3 regions of the Streptomyces sp. NBC_01092 genome follow, and region 1 is predicted to be linked to each of the others. Evidence: riboswitches for the same ligand, from Rfam matches in the RefSeq annotation. Region 1 holds a riboswitch; each other region holds the start of a gene.
What was found. A riboswitch is a leader RNA that binds a small molecule or an ion and turns the genes downstream of it on or off. The one in region 1 is predicted to bind cobalamin.

Region 1 (5,489 bases):
GCAGCGCCCAGGCGTCCTTGGCGTAATACGTCTCGTCGAATACGACCGCCCGCGGGCTGCCCAGCTCCCAATGGCGCAGCAGTCCGGCAACCAGGGCCACGAGCAGCGGGCCGGCCCACCCCGACCAGCGCGCCAGCCTGGCCGCCGCCACCGGGGACAGCCCGAGCGAGCGCCACAGCCGCGACCCGGGCTCGGGAAACGGCACCACCAGGCGGTCGCGGGTGGACGTACGCGGCCGCTCGACGTACCCGAAGCGGCGCAGCCGCCGCTCCCAGGAGGTCGGCCGGCAGTCCGCCGCCTTCGGCGGCACGGCGACGGACGCGGTCGCGTTCTCTCGGATCACGTGGTGAAGCCTTCAACTCGTGGAGAGCGGGACAAGCGGGAATCAGCTGCCGGTGGTCGGTGGTACTCGGGCCGGCTCAGGCCGCCCCGCCCATCGAGACTGCTTGAGCCTGGCCGAGGCGCTACCTGGAGGTTGCGGTGCGGGTCGGCATCGGCGCCGGTTCGGTGGGTGAGGGGCGAGTCGGCATCGGGACCGGCTCGGTAGGTGAGGGGCGAGTCGGCATCGGGACCGGCTCGGTAGGTGAGGGGCGAGTCGGCATCGGGACCGGCTCGGTAGGTGAGGGGCGGGCCGGCAGGGGCATCGGCTCGGTGGGTGAGGGGCGGGTCGGCATCGGCGCCGGCCGGGTAGTTGAGCCACAGGCCGGGGTCGGCACCGGCCCGGTGATTGGCGTGCAGGTCGGCATCGGCGCCTCCGTGGCACTGGAGACGGGGCGGGTCGTCGGCTGCGTCGGCACCGGCTCGGCAGAAGTGACGGTGCGGCGCTGAGGACCAGTGGGCCCGTCCTGAGCGAAGGAGCTCGGCAGGACCATCAGTCCGACTCCGAGTCCGGCGATGGTCAGCACGGATCCGGTGGTCATCCATGCCGTCCGAGCCCGCCGACGGGCGCGAACGCCGGCTTCCATTCGGTGTCGGTGCCGGTCTTCAAAGGCCGTGCCCTCCTGGCTGTCACGCATCATCCGCGCCAGCTCCTGCTCGAAGTGATCCATGACTCCTCCTTCACTCCACCGGCTCAACGGCCTCGCCCAGAAGCTGTCGCAGCCGTGCAACGCCGCGTGCCGTGAGCGAGCGGGCGGTACCGATCGGACACCCCAGCGCTTCCGCGACGTGCCGCTCGGACAGGTCCTGGTAATAGCGCAGCACCACCGCAGCCCGCTGCCGCGCCGGCAGCAGCGCCAGCGCTGCCTCCAACCGGGTCCGCTCGTCCACGGCGGCGGTCTCGTCTCCCACCTCGGGCGAGTCGGGCAGTCGGTCCACGGGGTGCTCACTCCACCAGCGACGCCGTGCCGAGCGAGCCGCCGCACGGGCCAGGATCCTGCGCACGTATGCCTCCGGCGCCTGCTCGGCCACCTTCGGCCAGGCGAACCACAGCTTGACCAGCGCTTCCTGCAGCAGATCCTCGGCCCGGTGCCGGTCTCCACCGGTGAGCAGCCGCGCCAGATGAAGCAACGACGACCCCCGAGCCGCCACGAACCGGTCGAACCCATCGGCCCGCAACTGCCCCATCAGCGTCGTCCCTCACCTCGACACGCCCCGCCCCCTACACCCTCACTAAAGACACTGGCTCCGACCCGGCTATGCACCCCCGCCATGTGGACTGGCTCACACGCATTCACCGCGCACCCGGAGACCCGCCACCTGTCGCGGCCCTCTCCCCGAAGTTGGGCCCGCACTACCGCCTCGACGGTGTCCGAGCAGGCCCGCGTTGCAGGAACCCCTCCTACCAACTCGTCAGCCGCTCAGCTTGGCAAGCACCGTCGCTTCCCAAGCTGAGAGCGCCAACTTGGACAGATCGTGGGCACGGTCAGAATCAATGAGCTGTCGGAGCGATGCCAGAGTTTTATCTGACAGCTGCACTTATCAATGCAGTTCAGAGGCCCCGCACGCCGCCCCTGAGCAGGCGCCTTCTAAGCACTGGGCCCATCGCGACGTCCACCGAAAAGGGGCTGAAGTAATACATCCGCCAATTCACGGTCGTCACAAGGACCTTCGACACGCAGGTGATCTCTCGAAGAAGGTCCGCACCTCGCTGGCGGAGCACGCCGACCGGATCGAGCTGTAGTACCTCCTGCCCTCGCATGCGTCCAAGCTCAATCCGGACGAACTGATCAACGCCGATCTCAAGTCCAGCCCGGATCCGTGACCAGGCCCAACTCGCTAGGGAGACCAGCCGCTTCTTCCACCAACGCCAGCCCCAACCGCATGTCGTGCGCGGCAACTTCGGCGGACCGCACGTGCGCTACCACTTCGAATCGAACCCAATCCGTTTCGGGATCAATACAAGGCGGACTCCCTCCGGCCACGACCGGAGGGAGTCTCTGCACGCACAGAGCAAGACGCAAGTGCGCTGCGGCGGCCCAAGCTGCTAACTACCAAAAGTGACGGTGCCAGGGTACCGACATCAGTTCTGACATCTGCCGCCATGGGCGACAGTGGGTTTGAACGGTCATCAGTGGTCCGACGAACTGCCGTTCTCCGCCGGGCACCCAAGGTCACGGCGACGATCCCAGGAGATGAGGATCTTCATGCTCCGTCACGTTACGCGCCCGCGCGTGAACCCGCCACGAAGCGGACGAACGCCGCTTTCACGCCCCCTGGGCGTGCTTGTCAGCCACCGTGTGCGGGCACTACTGTCACCACGCCTTGGTGAACGGGAAATCCGGTGTGATGCCGGTGCGGCCCTCGCCACTGTGAATCGGGAAGTCCGGCTCCAGCCCTCACGGGCAGCCACTGGGTTCTTAGGAACCCGGGAAGGCGGAGCACGGGCGGTGTCACCCGTCAGCCAGGAGACCGGCCAAGGCGCGTCAACCATCCACGAGGTGCTGGAGAGGGTCTGCTGAGCCATGCACATAGCCGAGGGTTTCCTCCCGCCGGCGCACGCCGTCGCCTGGGGCGTCGCGTCCGCGCCATTCGTCGTCCACGGAGTCCGGTCACTCACCCGTGAGGTCAGGGAGAATCCCGAGAGCACGCTGCTCCTCGGCGCCTCCGGGGCCTTCACGTTCGTCCTGTCCGCGCTGAAGCTGCCCTCGGTGACCGGCAGCTGCTCCCATCCCACCGGCACGGGCCTGGGCGCCATCCTGTTCCGGCCGCCGATCATGGCGGTCCTGGGCACGATCACGCTGCTCTTCCAGGCGCTGCTGCTCGCGCACGGCGGCCTGACCACGCTCGGCGCGAACGTCTTCTCGATGGCGATCGTCGGGCCCTGGGCCGGATACGCGATCTACAAGCTGCTGCGGCGCTACGACGTGCCGCTGATGGTCGCCGTGTTCTTCGGGGCGTTCGTCGCCGACCTGTCCACCTACTGCGTGACCAGCGTCCAGCTGGCGCTCGCCTTCCCCGACCCGGGCAGCGGATTCCTGGGCGCACTCGGCAAGTTCGGTTCCATCTTCGCCGTCACCCAGATCCCGCTCGCGGTGAGCGAGGGCCTGCTGACGGTGCTCGTGATGCGGCTGCTGGTGCAGTCCAGCAAGGGCGAACTGACCCGGCTGGGCGTGCTCCTCACGAAGAAGCAGTCCGCGAGCGAGACCGAAGCGGTGGCCCGATGAACAAGAACACGAAGATCAACATCCTGCTGCTGGCCGTCGTGGCCGCGCTCGCCGTGCTGCCGCTGGCCCTCGGCCTCGGTGACCACAAGGAGGAGCCGTTCACGGGCGCGGACGGCGAGGCGGAGACGGCGATCACCGAGATCGAGCCGGACTACGAGCCGTGGTTCTCGCCGCTGTACGAGCCGCCGTCCGGCGAGATCGAGTCGGCGCTCTTCTCCCTCCAGGCGGCCCTCGGCGCAGGTGTCCTCGCCTACTACTTCGGCCTGCGCCGGGGACGCAAGCAAGGTGAGCAGCGGGCGCTGGAGCGGGAGGCGGACAAGGTGCCGAGCGCCGGCGCTGGGAAGTCCCCCGCCGAACAGGACTGAGCCCGCGTGCTGCCGATCGACGCGGCGGCGCACAGCAGTCGCTGGCGCCGCCGTCATCCCGTGGACAAGGCCGTGCTCGGGCTCGGCCTCACCCTGCTCGCGATCTCCCTGCCGCCCTGGCCGGGTGCCGCGCTGGTCCTGGTCACCGCCCTCGCGGTGCTGCTGGGGCCGGCCGGTGTGCCGGGGCGGCGGCTGTGGCGTGCCTATCGTGTGCCGCTCGGCTTCTGTGTGACAGGTGCGGCCACGCTGCTCGTCCAGGTCGGCGGGCCTCAGGGCTTCGTGTCCCTCGCCGACGACGGTCCGCTGCGAGCCGGTGAGCTGCTGCTGCGTACGTCGGCCGCCTCCCTCGGGGTGCTGCTGTTCGCGTTCACCACACCGATGTCGGACCTGCTGCCCCGCCTGGTGAAGGCCGGGGTGCCCGCGCCCGTCGTGGACGTCGCGCTGGTGACGTACCGGATGAGCTTTCTGCTGCTCGACTCGGTGCGCCGGATCCGGGACGCGCAGGCCGCACGGCTCGGGCACACCAGCCGGGCCGCGGAGTGGCGTTCGCTGGCCGGGCTCGGCGCCACCGCGTTCGTGCGGTCCTTCGACCGGGCCACCCGGCTCCAGGCCGGGCTCGCCGGGCGCGGCTACGACGGCACCCTGCGCGTCCTGGTGCCCGAGGCGAAGGTCTCCACCCGCTTCACGGCCGCGAGTTGCGCGCTCCTCGTCACGCTGGCCTCTCTCACCCTCGTACTGGAAAGGGCCCTGCCATGAGCGAGCCCACTGCTCTCGTCGCCCTGCGCGGCGCGTCCTACGCCTACGAGGACGGCCCCGTCGTGCTCAGCGGCCTCGACTTCGACGTGCGCGAGGGGCGCGCGCTCGCGCTGCTGGGCCGTAACGGCAGCGGCAAGACCACGCTGATGCGGCTGCTCAGCGGCGGACTCAAGCCGCACGACGGCCGGTTGACGGTGGACGGCGCACCGGTCACGTACGACCGCAAGGGGCTGACCCGGCTGCGGACGACGGTCCAGTTGGTGGTGCAGGACCCCGACGACCAGCTGTTCGCCGCGTCCGTCGCCCAGGACGTCTCCTTCGGCCCGCTGAACCTCGGCCTGCCCGACCCCGAGGTGCGGGCGCGGGTCGACGAGGCGCTCGCCGCCCTGGACATCACCGCGCTGGCCGACCGCCCCACGCACCTGCTGTCGTACGGGCAGCGCAAGCGCACCGCCATCGCCGGCGCGGTCGCGATGCGGCCCCGTGTGCTGATCCTCGACGAGCCGACGGCCGGGCTCGACCCGGACGGCCAGGAACGTCTGCTCGCCACCCTCGACGGGCTCCGCGCGAGCGGCACGACGGTCGTCATGGCCACCCACGACGTCGACCTCGCCCTGCGCTGGGCCGACGACGCGGCGCTGCTGACCCCGTCCGGCGTACGGACCGGCCCGGCACCCGAGATGCTGGCCCGCACCGAGCTGCTCCGGCAGGCCGGTCTGCGGCTGCCCTGGGGTGTGGCGGCGACCCGGCTGCTGCGCGCGCA
Region 2 (5,489 bases), 5.5 Mb from region 1:
ACGCGGTGTGTCTACGAGTGTTGGGGCAGTACACGGATGCTCTGCGGCTGGACCGCAAGACAATGGAGACTCGAAACAAGATCCTCGGCCCGGAGCATGCCTACACCCGGGCATCAACCATCAGTTACGCCCGCGATCTGCTCGACTGCGGCGACTACGCCGGATCCGAGCTTCCGTTGCGGCGCACCTACGACCAATGCCTCTCCCATCAGCAGTTCGGCGCGTCCGCTCCCACCACCATCAACGCAGGCAAAGCGCTGTCGGGTGCCCTGCACCAGATGGGCCGGGCTCAGGAGGCGGAGGTCCTGACACGCACAGTGCTGTCCAACCTGCCCTCCGAGGAAGGGTCGGCCTCGCCCAACAGGTTGCTGCTCCACCTGGGCCTGGCCGGGATCCTGGGCGCGCAGGGTCGTACCGAAGAGGCCCTTGAGCTGGCCCGCCGGGTCCTGGACGACTGCCGTCGGTTCTTCCAAGACCAACACCCCTACACAGCAGCCTGCTACGCGAACCTGGCCGTGCTGCTCTACACGGCCAACGAGGCGGCTTCCTCCCTGGCACACGCCGAGCAAGCCGCAAGGGTCTTCGCGGCGATCTTCGACGACGACCACCCGTTCACCCTGATGTGCCGGGTGAACCTGGCCAATGCCCAGGCCGCACTGGGGCAGCGCGGACGGGCCCGCGCTACCTACGAGGAGGTACTGGACCGGCTTCGCGATGTCCTCAACGACGACCAGCACCCCGCCCCACTGGTCTGCGCGGCCAACCTCGCGGTGGTATTGAACGAGTTGGGAGAGAGCGAGGCGGCCGAACGGCTGCGCGAGGAGGTGCTGGGCGCGATCACTGCGCGGCTCGGGGCCGATCATCCCCGCGCTCTGGCCCTGCGCGAGTGGAGTCGGTCGGGCTGGGAGTTCGACCCGCACCCGATCTGATCTGCGATGTGCTCGCCGACGTCGGCGAGCACATCGCAGCGAACCACTTTCGCGGACACGGAGGGGCTGCCGAAACCCGCTACACGGCGGCCCCGAACCGCTCGCGAGCACGGTCACGCAGCCAAGCGAGTATTTCCGGTACGGCCGGCAGCGCGGCGAAGTGAGCCGCCCCCGGCTTCAGCACGGCAGTCGCTGAGGGAATGCGTTCGGCTAGCCATCGGAAGTGACCGACGGGCGAGAAGGTGTCGTGCTCACCGTGCCACAGCAGCAGCGGGACTTCGACGATCTTGCCTGGCTCGAAGCCCCAGTCCCGCCGGAAGGACAGCACGTCATCGAGCCACCCGAACGAGGAACGCACCACACTGGTCTCGTAGTTGGCGAGGAGCAGGCCTCGGATCCCACCGTGTCCCACCACAGCCTTGTCTGCCGTGGGCATCTCCGGAGTCAGTAGCCCCAGTAGTGATTCCGGCTTGTCACGAATGGCATCTGCATTGCTGGCAAGGTTGGCCTTGAGCCTTTCCAGGCACTCCTCGGAACCATCGCGGAGAGCCGCCCTGGCGGCCTTGTAGGCGATGACGTTGGACGGGGCCATCCCCTCGAACCAGTCGAGCCCATCTGCATCGGGAGGAGCGATGCTGACCAGCACGGCAGCACTGGCGACCCTGTCCGGAAGCAGCGCCGCACACGCCAACGCGTGCGGTCCGCCGCCGGAACGGCCGAGCACGGAAAACGGCCCGAGATTCAGCTGGTCGGCGATGGCCTCCACGTCCGCGGCGGCGTGACACACAGCGCGGCCTTTTAACCGCTGCGACTCCCCGTACCCCGGCCGGTCATAGGAGATGAGCCGGATGCCCAGCTTGTAGAGAACGCTGGTCCGTGGACGCGGCCCGACCCTGCTGCCCGGAGTGCCATGCAGCAAGAACACCGGGTGGCCCTTCGGGTCCCCCGACGTCTCGAAGAAGAGCAGCCTCTTGCCGTCGCCGCTCTTGACACTTCCCAACACCAGGTGTGCCTCCCGTCGCCAGCGCCGCGGCCGCCCGGAGCAGGACCCAGAGAATCAGCATCCCGCCCGTCAGAGCGCCAGTCGACACACAAACCAGCCGTCATTCGCGACGGACCAAGGGTTTTTCGAAAGACGCAATGTCATGGGGTGACGGTTGCGCGTCCCGAAGGGCCGCTCGCACCGACCAAACGGTAGAGGATTCCCACCCTCCGGCAGGTCATTCCAGCCACACCGATAGCCATTCGGCGCAAAATACATGTTTGGTTTGACACTTCAGTGATCACACCGCCGCACGGCGGCGATCATGCAGACCGAGGGCAGTACCCACATGATGGGGTCCCCCGACACGGCTCGCATCCTGACGTCGGCCGATACCGATCCGTCCGCAAGGAAGGGCCGACATCCCGGCCGGGATCATGCACACGCCCATCACGAAGCTCGGCAACCCCCTGCAACATCCATGGGCGAAATCCAGCCGAACCGGCCACCCTCGACCTCGCTCACCACCGGCCCGCCTCCGCCGCCCACCGCCCCCTCTCGGCCCCCGCCTACCCCCGGGTAGAGTGTCGCCGTCGTCATCACACCCGTACGTGGGAAAGCCGGTGCAAATCCGGCGCTGACCCGCAACCGTGAACCGGTCGTCGTCGAAGGCCGGTGAGCCGGATCGCCGCGTACGGGAAGTGACCGGCTCACGTGCCCCGGCAGTCCGCCGGAGTGCGGCACCGTCGAGGTATACGGAGCCGAGCCGCCGGGGGTCTCCCCTGTGCTGCCCGGTCCCCCTAGGGAAGGGCACCCGCCGATCATGAACGTCCGTCACAGCGCCGCGGTCCTGGCCGCCGCCGTCGTGATCGGCGCGGCCGCGCCGGCCATAGCCGCCGACTCCTCCCCCTCCGCCTCGCCGAAGCCGGCGTACCCCGCCGAGCTGTACGGCACCACCGACCCCACCTACGACGGTGTCTGGCGGCAGTCCCTCGCGATGCTCGCTCAGGACACCGTCGGGGTGAAGCCGGCCCCGAAGGCCGTGGACTGGCTGCTTGGGCAGCAGTGCGCGAACGGGGCCTTCGCGCCCTACCGTGCCGACGCCTCCGCCGACTGCGATGCCAAGACCCTCGTCGACACCAACAACACGGCCGCCGCCGTCCAGGCGCTCGTCGCCCTCGGCGGGCACGACGCCGCCACCTCCAAGGCCGTGACCTGGCTGAAGTCCGTCCAGAACAAGGACGGCGGCTGGGGGTACATGCCGGGCGGGGCCAGCGACACCAACTCCACGTCCGTGGTGATCGGTGGACTCGCCGCCGCCGGTGAGAAGCCTGCGTATGTCCGCAAGGACGGGCAGTCGGCGTACGACGCACTCAAGCAGCTCGCCCTGTCGTGCAAGGACGACGACGGCGGCGCCTTCGCCTTCCAGCCCGACAAGAAGGGCAAGCTGCTCGCCAACGCCGACGCCACCGCGGCCGGTGTCCTCGGCTCGCTCGGCAAGGGCCTCGTCGTGAGCCCCGGCAAGGAGACGCCCACTGCGGACTGCACCGACGGCGGCTACCCGTCCTCGCTTCAGGCCGCCGTCAACGGCGCCGCCTACCTCACCGACGCCCTCGCCAAGGACGGCCACCTCACTTCCGCCCTCCCCGGCGCCGAGGACCAGCCCGACTACGGCAACACCGCCGACGCGGTCGTCGCACTGGCCGCCCTCTCCGGTGCCGACGCCGCCGAGAAGCCGCTGCGCTGGCTGGAGCAGAACTCCGCGAAGTGGGCGAAGCAGAGCGGCCCGGCCGCCTACGCCCAGCTGATCCTCGCCGCCCACGCCACCGGCACCGACCCCCGCGACTTCGGCGGCGCCGACCTGGTCAAGCAGCTCAACGCCACCGGCCCCGCACCGCAGGCCGCGGCAAAGGCCACAAACGAGGAGAAGACCAAGGACGACAGTCCCTTCGGTGTCTGGTGGTACGTCGGCATCTTCCTCGTCGTCGGCGTCGGCATCGGCTTCCTGCTGAGCGGCCGCAAGAAGGGCCCCCAGGCGTGATCCGCCGCGTGCTCGCCCCGCTCCTGGCCGCGCTGGTCCTGCTGACCGGCGCGGCCCAGGCCGCTCAGGCGGCCGGCTACCGCTACTGGTCCTTCTGGGAGCGGCAGGGCGACACCTGGATCTACGCCACCCAGGGCCCCTCCCTCGCCCGCCCCTCCGACGGTGACGTCCAGGGCTTCCGGTTCGCGGTGAGCGAGGACTCGAAGGACGCGACGCAGCCCAGGGGCGCGGCCGAGTTCGCGGTGATCTGCGCCAGGACGCCCGCCGAGGACGGCAGGAAGCGGGTCGCCCTGGTCATCGACTTCGGTACGGCGGCCGACGCCCCGTCCGGCGAGACGCCCCCTGCCCGCCGTACGGCCTGTGCCCGGGTGGCTCCCGACGCGACCACGGCCGAGGCCCTCGCGGCCGTCGCCAAGCCCCTGCGCTACGACAGCAACGCCCTGTTGTGCGCGATCACCGGGTATCCGCAGAAGGGCTGCGGCGATCAGGTGTCGGGCGGCGGCGGGGAGACCGGGAAACCGACTGCGGCCGGACGGACCGCCACCGCGGCCGAGGACGACTCGGACGGCGGGCTCTCGCTGGGCCTGGTCGCGGGCGTCGCCGTGGTGGTGGTGCTCGGGGCTGCGGCGGTCTGGCAGGCACGGCGGCGCGGGGATGCCTGAGCGCGCCGCCGGCTCTGACGATGTGCGCCGCCTCGGGACGGGGACGGGAGGTTGGTCGTCCGCGGCGCCATCGTGGCTGGTCGCGCCCGCGCGGCGGAGCCGCACATGTCACGGCCCCGCGCCCCTTCGGGACGCTGCCGCCCCTCCCCTGCACCCCGGCGCCTGGTGGCTCTGGGCCCTCGCCCTCGGTACCGCCGCCACCCGCACCACCAACCCGCTCCTCCTCGCCCTCCTCATCGCGACCTCCGCGTACGTCGTGGCGGCCTGCCGCCCGAACGCCCCCTGGGCCCGCTCCTACTCCGTCTTCTTCAAGCTGGCCCTGGCCGTCCTCTTCATCCGGCTCGTCTTCGCCGTGCTCCTCGGCTCCCCGCTCCCCGGCACCCACGTGATCGTCACGCTCCCCGAGATCCCCCTCCCCGACTGGGCGCAGGGGATCCGGCTGGGCGGCAAGGTCACCGTCGAGACCGTCCTCATCGCCTTCTACGACGGCCTGCGCCTCGCGACGCTCCTCATCTGCGTGGGCGCGGCGAACTCCCTCGCCAACCCCACCCGCCTGCTCAAGTCCCTGCCCGGCGCGCTGTACGAGATCGGCGTGGCGGTCGTCGTCGCCCTCACCTACGCCCCCAATCTCATCGCCGACGTCCAGCGGCTGCGCGCCGCCCGCCGGCTGCGCGGCCGGCCCGACACCGGCGTCCGCGGCCTCCTCCAAGTGGCGCTCCCGGTCCTGGAGGGCGCGTTGGAGCGGTCGGTCGCCCTCGCCGCCGCGATGGACGCGCGCGGCTACGGCCGTACCGCCGACGTCCCGCGCCGCGTCCGCCGTACGACCACCGCGCTCACCCTCGGCGGCCTGCTGGGCGTCTGCGCCGGGACGTACG
Region 3 (5,489 bases), 100 kb from region 1:
CGCTCGACGAGGTGAGCGCCGTCGAGCCGGAGTCGGTGAGCCGCTGGCTCACGGACCCGGGGTGCGCGCCGCACGGGGGCGAGTCGGTACGGGACTTCTGCGACCGGGTCGCCCAGTGGCTGACGGCCGCGCAGGACCTGGACGGCCGTACGCTCGCCGTGGTCGAGCCGGAGGTCGTTCGCGCCGCCGTCGTTCATGCGCTCGGCATGCCCGCGGCGGCCTTCTGGCGTCTTGACGTCGCCCCGCTGACGGCGACGGAGCTCAGTGGACGGACCGGGCGCTGGAACCTGCGGCTGGGGCGGGCCCTTGCCGCGCCGCACACCGGTTAGAGACGAGCGTCCGGGGTTCAGGATGCCGTGTCGCGGTGGCGACGCAGCAATGCCGCGATGGCGCAGCGCAGACAGCCCGTGTCGGTGTCCGTCCGCGTCACCGCATCGCCGGCGCACGCCGTGCCCGCCTGCTCCCGGCAGCGGGCGGGCGGCGCCGCGACCAGCGTCTCCAGGTCCTGCAGCAGCTGCTCGGTGCGCTTGACCTGCTGGCCCAGTACGCGCACCCGGGCGCTCTGGCCGCCGATCTGCCGTCGGCTGGCCATCAGTTGCTCGTACTCCTCCACGGTCAGCGCCACCGCCTCGTGGCCGCCGAGGGTGATGCGGCGCGGCTGTGGGTGTCTGGCCACTCGGCTCCTCCGCTCCTCGCCCGCGTGGTCGTCGGGTAATCGGCCGGTCGTCCGAGCCATGTCCCGTCCCGTCGACTCGGTGTCCGCAGAACGTGAGAGGGCCCCCGGATGGTTCCGCGGGCCCTCTCACGTGATCGCATTCCGGTCAGCTGGGGGCAGCCACCGCCGGGGCCGAAGCCGCGGCGGCCGGTCTGGGATTCAGCAGTCGCTCGGCCAGCTCGCCGAAGAGCAGCCCGAAGCCTGCCCAGAGCGTGGCCTGCATGGCCAGCGCGGAGATCCGGAACCTCCACAGCACGGCGGCCGGGAAGTCCGCGGGAACCTCGTTGACGACCGGCAGGAACGCGTACGCCAGGCCGATCACCACGGCGAACGCGGCCACCGCGGCGACGGTGGCGTACCAGGTGCCCAGCCTCGGGGCGAGGCGCTTGCCGAGGAGGGTCGCGGCCACCGCGAGGAGGACGCTGAGCACCATCATCAGGAAGTACAGGGTGGTCCGTTTGCCGATGGTGTCGGGGTCGCCGACGGCGGGCGGGTTGGCCGGATACTTCAGGAACGGCACGACGTAGACGGCGAGCAGTGCGCACCCGGACAGCAGCAGCGCGGTGGCCCGCGGGCTGAAGCGGCCGACGCGGCCGAGGGCGAAGCAGTAGGCGAGGGCGGCGATGCCGCCGAAGGCGACCCCGTAGATCAGCACACCGGTGGCGAGGCCCGCGGTGGACTGAAGGCTGCGGGAGACGAGTTCGACCTCGTGCTCGTGCCCGGAGGCGTGGGCCTCCTCGAAGCCGATCGCCTTGTCGACGCTCGGCTCACCGAGGAAGTAGGCCACGACGAGGGCGAGTACACCGGCGCCGAGGCCGGCGAGCATGCCCCGTACGAGCAGGTTTCTTACCGTTGCGGAGTTCATGAGTGTGCGGCGTCCCTCTGGTCAGTGGCAGGGGAAGCCGAGGAGGTGGCGGGCGTCGTGCACCCACTCGTGGACGTCCTCGCCGGAGACGACGGAGGTGGCGCCCTGTTCGGCGCCGACGAAGTACAGCAGGACCAGCATCAGGATGCCGAAGAAGACCGCCCAGGGGACGATCGCGCCGATCGGCAGTTTGGCGGGGAGAGCGGGGGTGGTGGCGGTCGGCTGAGCGACATGCTGCGCCATGGCAGGGCCTCCTTAAGGGAGTTCGCGTCCCATCTCGGTGGTGCACATGACGACGGCCACGGGTCTGACTCGCCACCCTTCCCAAGGGGCGGCATACAGTGGCGCGACCGTGCCGGATTCCCACCGGCTTCCGCTTCGCCGTCGTCGATATCGCACCGACCGTACTGCTCGACCAGGACATGACCAATGGCAGGCGGGCCTGCGGGACCCTCCTCTGACCGAACCTTTACCTGCGACGAAAGCCGCGGAACGCCCTTTCCCCGACCGCCTCATTCGATGCGGAGACCCAGGTCACAATGTGGGAGAGGGCAAGGTCACAGCCGTGCCCTCTGCTGCTCCTTTGATGATCTGACCTAGCATCCGAGCATGACGGTCCTGCCTGACGACGGGCTCTCGCTGGCCGCCGAGTTCCCTGACGCAACCCATGAGCAGTGGCAACACCTGGTGGAAGGTGTGCTGCGCAAGGCGGGCAAGGACGTCTCGGGCCCGGCCGCGGAAGAAGCCCTGTCCACTGCCCTGGAGGACGGGTTGCGCACCCGCCCTCTGTACACCGCGCGCGATGCCGCACCCGACACAGGTTTGCCCGGGTTCGCCCCCTTCGTCCGTGGCGGCCGTGCCGAGGGCAACACGGCCGGCGGCTGGGATGTGCGCCAGCGCCACACGGCGCTCAAGGACAGCGTGGTGCTCGCGGACCTGGAGAACGGCGTCACCTCACTGTGGCTGGTCCTCGGCGAGGGCGGCATCCCGGTTTCGGAACTCGGCCGCGCCCTGGAAGGCGTCTACCTCGACCTGGCCCCTGTCGTCCTCGACGCGGGCACCGAGGTGGAGCCCGCCGCGCGTGAGCTGCTGCGGCTGTACGAGGAGCGGGGCGTCGCCAAGGAGGCGGCGCGCGGCAACCTCGGCGCGGACCCGCTCGGCCATGAGGCCCGTACCGGACAGTCCTCGGAGTTCGCCGCCGTCGCCTCGCTGGCCCGGCTGTGCGCCGAGGAGTACCCGGGGCTGCGGGCGCTGACCGTGGACGCGCTGCCGTACCACGAGGCCGGTGGCTCGGCCGCGCAGGAACTGGGCTGCTCGCTGGCGACCGGTGTCGCCTATCTGCGGGAGCTGACCGAGGCCGGTCTGACGGTCGAACAGGCCGGTGCGCAGCTGGAGTTCCGGTACGCGGCCACCGCCGACCAGTTCCTGACCATCGCCAAGCTGCGGGCCGCGCGCCGGCTGTGGGCGCGGGTGAGCGAGGTGTGCGGGGCGCCGAGCGCGCAGGTGCAGCACGCCGTCACCTCGCCGGTGATGATGTCGCGCCGCGACCCCTGGGTGAACATGCTGCGCACGACGGTGGCCACGCTGGCCGCCGGCGTCGGCGGCGCCGACTCCGTGACCGTGCTGCCCTTCGACCATGCGCTCGGCCTGCCGGACGCTTTCGCGCGGCGCATCGCCCGCAACACCTCGACCATCCTCATCGAGGAGTCGCACCTGGCCCGGGTGATCGACCCGGCCGGCGGCTCCTGGTACGTGGAGCGGCTCACGGACGAACTCGCCGAGGCGGGCTGGGAGTTCTTCCAGCGCATCGAGGGTGCGGGCGGCCAGGCCGAGGCCCTGCGCTCCGGACGGCTCGGCCAGGACCTGGCCGAGACCTGGGCGGCGCGCACCGGCAAGCTCGTCAAGCGGCGCGAACCGATCACCGGCGTCAGCGAGTTCCCGAACCTCGCCGAGCAGCCGGTGGAGCGCGAGCCCGCTCCCGAGGTCCGGTCCGGCGGCCTCCCGCGCGTCCGCCGTGACGAGGCGTACGAGGCGCTGCGTGCCCGTTCCGACGCCCACCTCGCCGCCACCGGGTCCCGGCCGCGGATCTACCTGGCCGCACTCGGCCCGGCCGCCGCCCACACCGCGCGGCTCACCTTCGCGTCGAACCTGTTCCAGGCGGGCGGCATCGAGCCCGTCACCGAGGGCACCTTCGCCGAGAGCGGCGCCACCGAGGCGTGCCTGTGCTCCAGCGACGCGGTGTACGAGGAGCAGGCCCAGACCGTGGCCGCCGAGTTCAGGTCGGCGGGCGCCACGCACGTGTTCCTCGCGGGCCGCCCCGGGCAGTACACCGATGTCGACAGTTACGTCTTCGCGGGCTGTGACGCCGTCGCCGTGCTGTCCGCCACCCTCGACCGCATGGGAGTGTCCTGATGGGAATCCCCGACTTCTCCGGGATCGAGCTGGGGACCCCGACCGCCGCCGCCGGCGCCGACGAGTGGCGTACGGCCGTCAAGCAGGCCACGGGCGGGGACGAGCCACTGTGGGAGACCCCCGAGGGCATCGCGGTCAAGCCGCTGTACACCGGCCGTGACCTGGAGGGCCTGGACTTCCTGGGCACCTACCCGGGCATGGCGCCGTATCTGCGCGGCCCGTACCCGACGATGTACGTCAACCAGCCCTGGACGATCCGCCAGTACGCGGGCTTCTCCACCGCCGAGGAGTCCAACGCGTTCTACCGGCGCAACCTGGCGGCCGGCCAGAAGGGCCTGTCGGTCGCCTTCGACCTGCCCACGCACCGGGGTTACGACAGCGACCACCCGCGCGTGACGGGCGACGTCGGCATGGCGGGCGTCGCCATCGACTCGATCTACGACATGCGGCAGCTCTTCGACGGCATTCCGCTGGACAAGATGACCGTGTCGATGACGATGAACGGCGCCGTGCTGCCGGTGCTGGCGCTGTACATCGTGGCGGCGGAGGAACAGGGCGTACCGCCCGAGAAGTTGGCCGGGACCATCCAGAACGACATCCTCAAGGAGTTCATGGTCCGCAACACCTACATCTATCCGCCGAAGCCGTCGATGCGGATCATCTCCGACATCTTCGCCTTCACCTCGCAGCGGATGCCCCGCTACAACTCGATCTCCATCTCCGGCTACCACATCCAGGAGGCCGGTGCGACGGCCGATCTGGAGCTGGCGTACACGCTCGCGGACGGGGTCGAGTACATCCGCGCGGGCCGTGAGGCCGGCCTGGACGTGGACGCGTTCGCGCCTCGCCTCTCCTTCTTCTGGGCGATCGGCATGAACTTCTTCATGGAGGTCGCCAAGCTGCGGGCGGCGCGCCTGCTGTGGGCGAAGCTGGTGAAGCAGTTCGACCCGAAGAACTCCAAGTCGCTTTCCCTGCGCACCCATTCGCAGACCTCGGGCTGGTCGCTGACCGCGCAGGACGTGTTCAACAACGTCACGCGTACGTGCGTCGAGGCGATGGCCGCGACGCAGGGTCACACACAGTCGCTGCACACCAACGCCCTGGACGAGGCGCTCGCGCTGCCCACCGACTTCTCGGCCCGCATCGCGCGCAACACGCAGCTGATGATCCAGCAGGAGTCGGGCACGACCCGGGTCATCGACCCGTGGGGCGGCAGCGCCTACGTGGAGAAGCTGACGTACGACCTCGCGCGCCGGGCCTGGCAGCACATCCAGGAGGTCGAGCAGGCGGGCGGCATGGCGCAGGCCATCGACGCCGGCATCCCGAAGCTGCGCGTGGAGGAGGCCGCGGCCCGCACCCAGGCGCGCATCGACTCCGGACGTCAGCCGGTCATCGGCGTCAACAAGTACCGCGTCGACAGCGACGAGCAGATCGAGGTGCTCAAGGTCGACAACTCCTCCGTGCGCGCCCAGCAGATCGAGAAGCTGCGGCGGCTGC

Region 2: it holds a riboswitch for cobalamin, as region 1 does, so the genes downstream of both, OG254_RS15050 (prenyltransferase/squalene oxidase repeat-containing protein) here and OG254_RS40225 (energy-coupling factor ABC transporter permease) in region 1, are expected to answer to the same signal.
Region 3: it holds a riboswitch for cobalamin, as region 1 does, so the genes downstream of both, OG254_RS39775 (CbtB-domain containing protein) here and OG254_RS40225 (energy-coupling factor ABC transporter permease) in region 1, are expected to answer to the same signal.

What each region holds. Positions count from the first base shown of each region.
Region 1 covers NZ_CP108659.1:8,896,945-8,902,433, reverse strand. Annotated here, with positions in the region: gene OG254_RS40240 (dolichyl-phosphate-mannose--protein mannosyltransferase) at 1-343, opposite strand, end outside; gene OG254_RS40235 (hypothetical protein) at 481-828, shown strand; gene OG254_RS40230 (SigE family RNA polymerase sigma factor) at 1,060-1,566, opposite strand; cobalamin riboswitch at 2,688-2,874, shown strand; gene OG254_RS40225 (energy-coupling factor ABC transporter permease) at 2,904-3,605, shown strand; gene OG254_RS40220 (energy-coupling factor ABC transporter substrate-binding protein) at 3,602-3,970, shown strand; gene cbiQ (cobalt ECF transporter T component CbiQ) at 3,977-4,726, shown strand; gene OG254_RS40210 (energy-coupling factor ABC transporter ATP-binding protein) at 4,723-5,489, shown strand, end outside.
Region 2 covers NZ_CP108659.1:3,360,586-3,366,074, forward strand. Annotated here, with positions in the region: gene fxsT (FxSxx-COOH system tetratricopeptide repeat protein) at 1-929, shown strand, start outside; gene OG254_RS15045 (alpha/beta fold hydrolase) at 1,009-1,932, opposite strand; cobalamin riboswitch at 2,485-2,619, shown strand; gene OG254_RS15050 (prenyltransferase/squalene oxidase repeat-containing protein) at 2,735-3,952, shown strand; gene OG254_RS15055 (SCO2322 family protein) at 3,949-4,614, shown strand; gene OG254_RS15060 (energy-coupling factor transporter transmembrane component T) at 4,607-5,489, shown strand, end outside.
Region 3 covers NZ_CP108659.1:8,795,543-8,801,031, reverse strand. Annotated here, with positions in the region: gene OG254_RS39790 (histidine phosphatase family protein) at 1-329, shown strand, start outside; gene OG254_RS39785 (hypothetical protein) at 347-676, opposite strand; gene OG254_RS39780 (CbtA family protein) at 822-1,580, opposite strand; gene OG254_RS39775 (CbtB-domain containing protein) at 1,602-1,823, opposite strand; cobalamin riboswitch at 1,860-1,998, opposite strand; gene OG254_RS39770 (methylmalonyl-CoA mutase family protein) at 2,190-3,992, shown strand; gene scpA (methylmalonyl-CoA mutase) at 3,992-5,489, shown strand, end outside.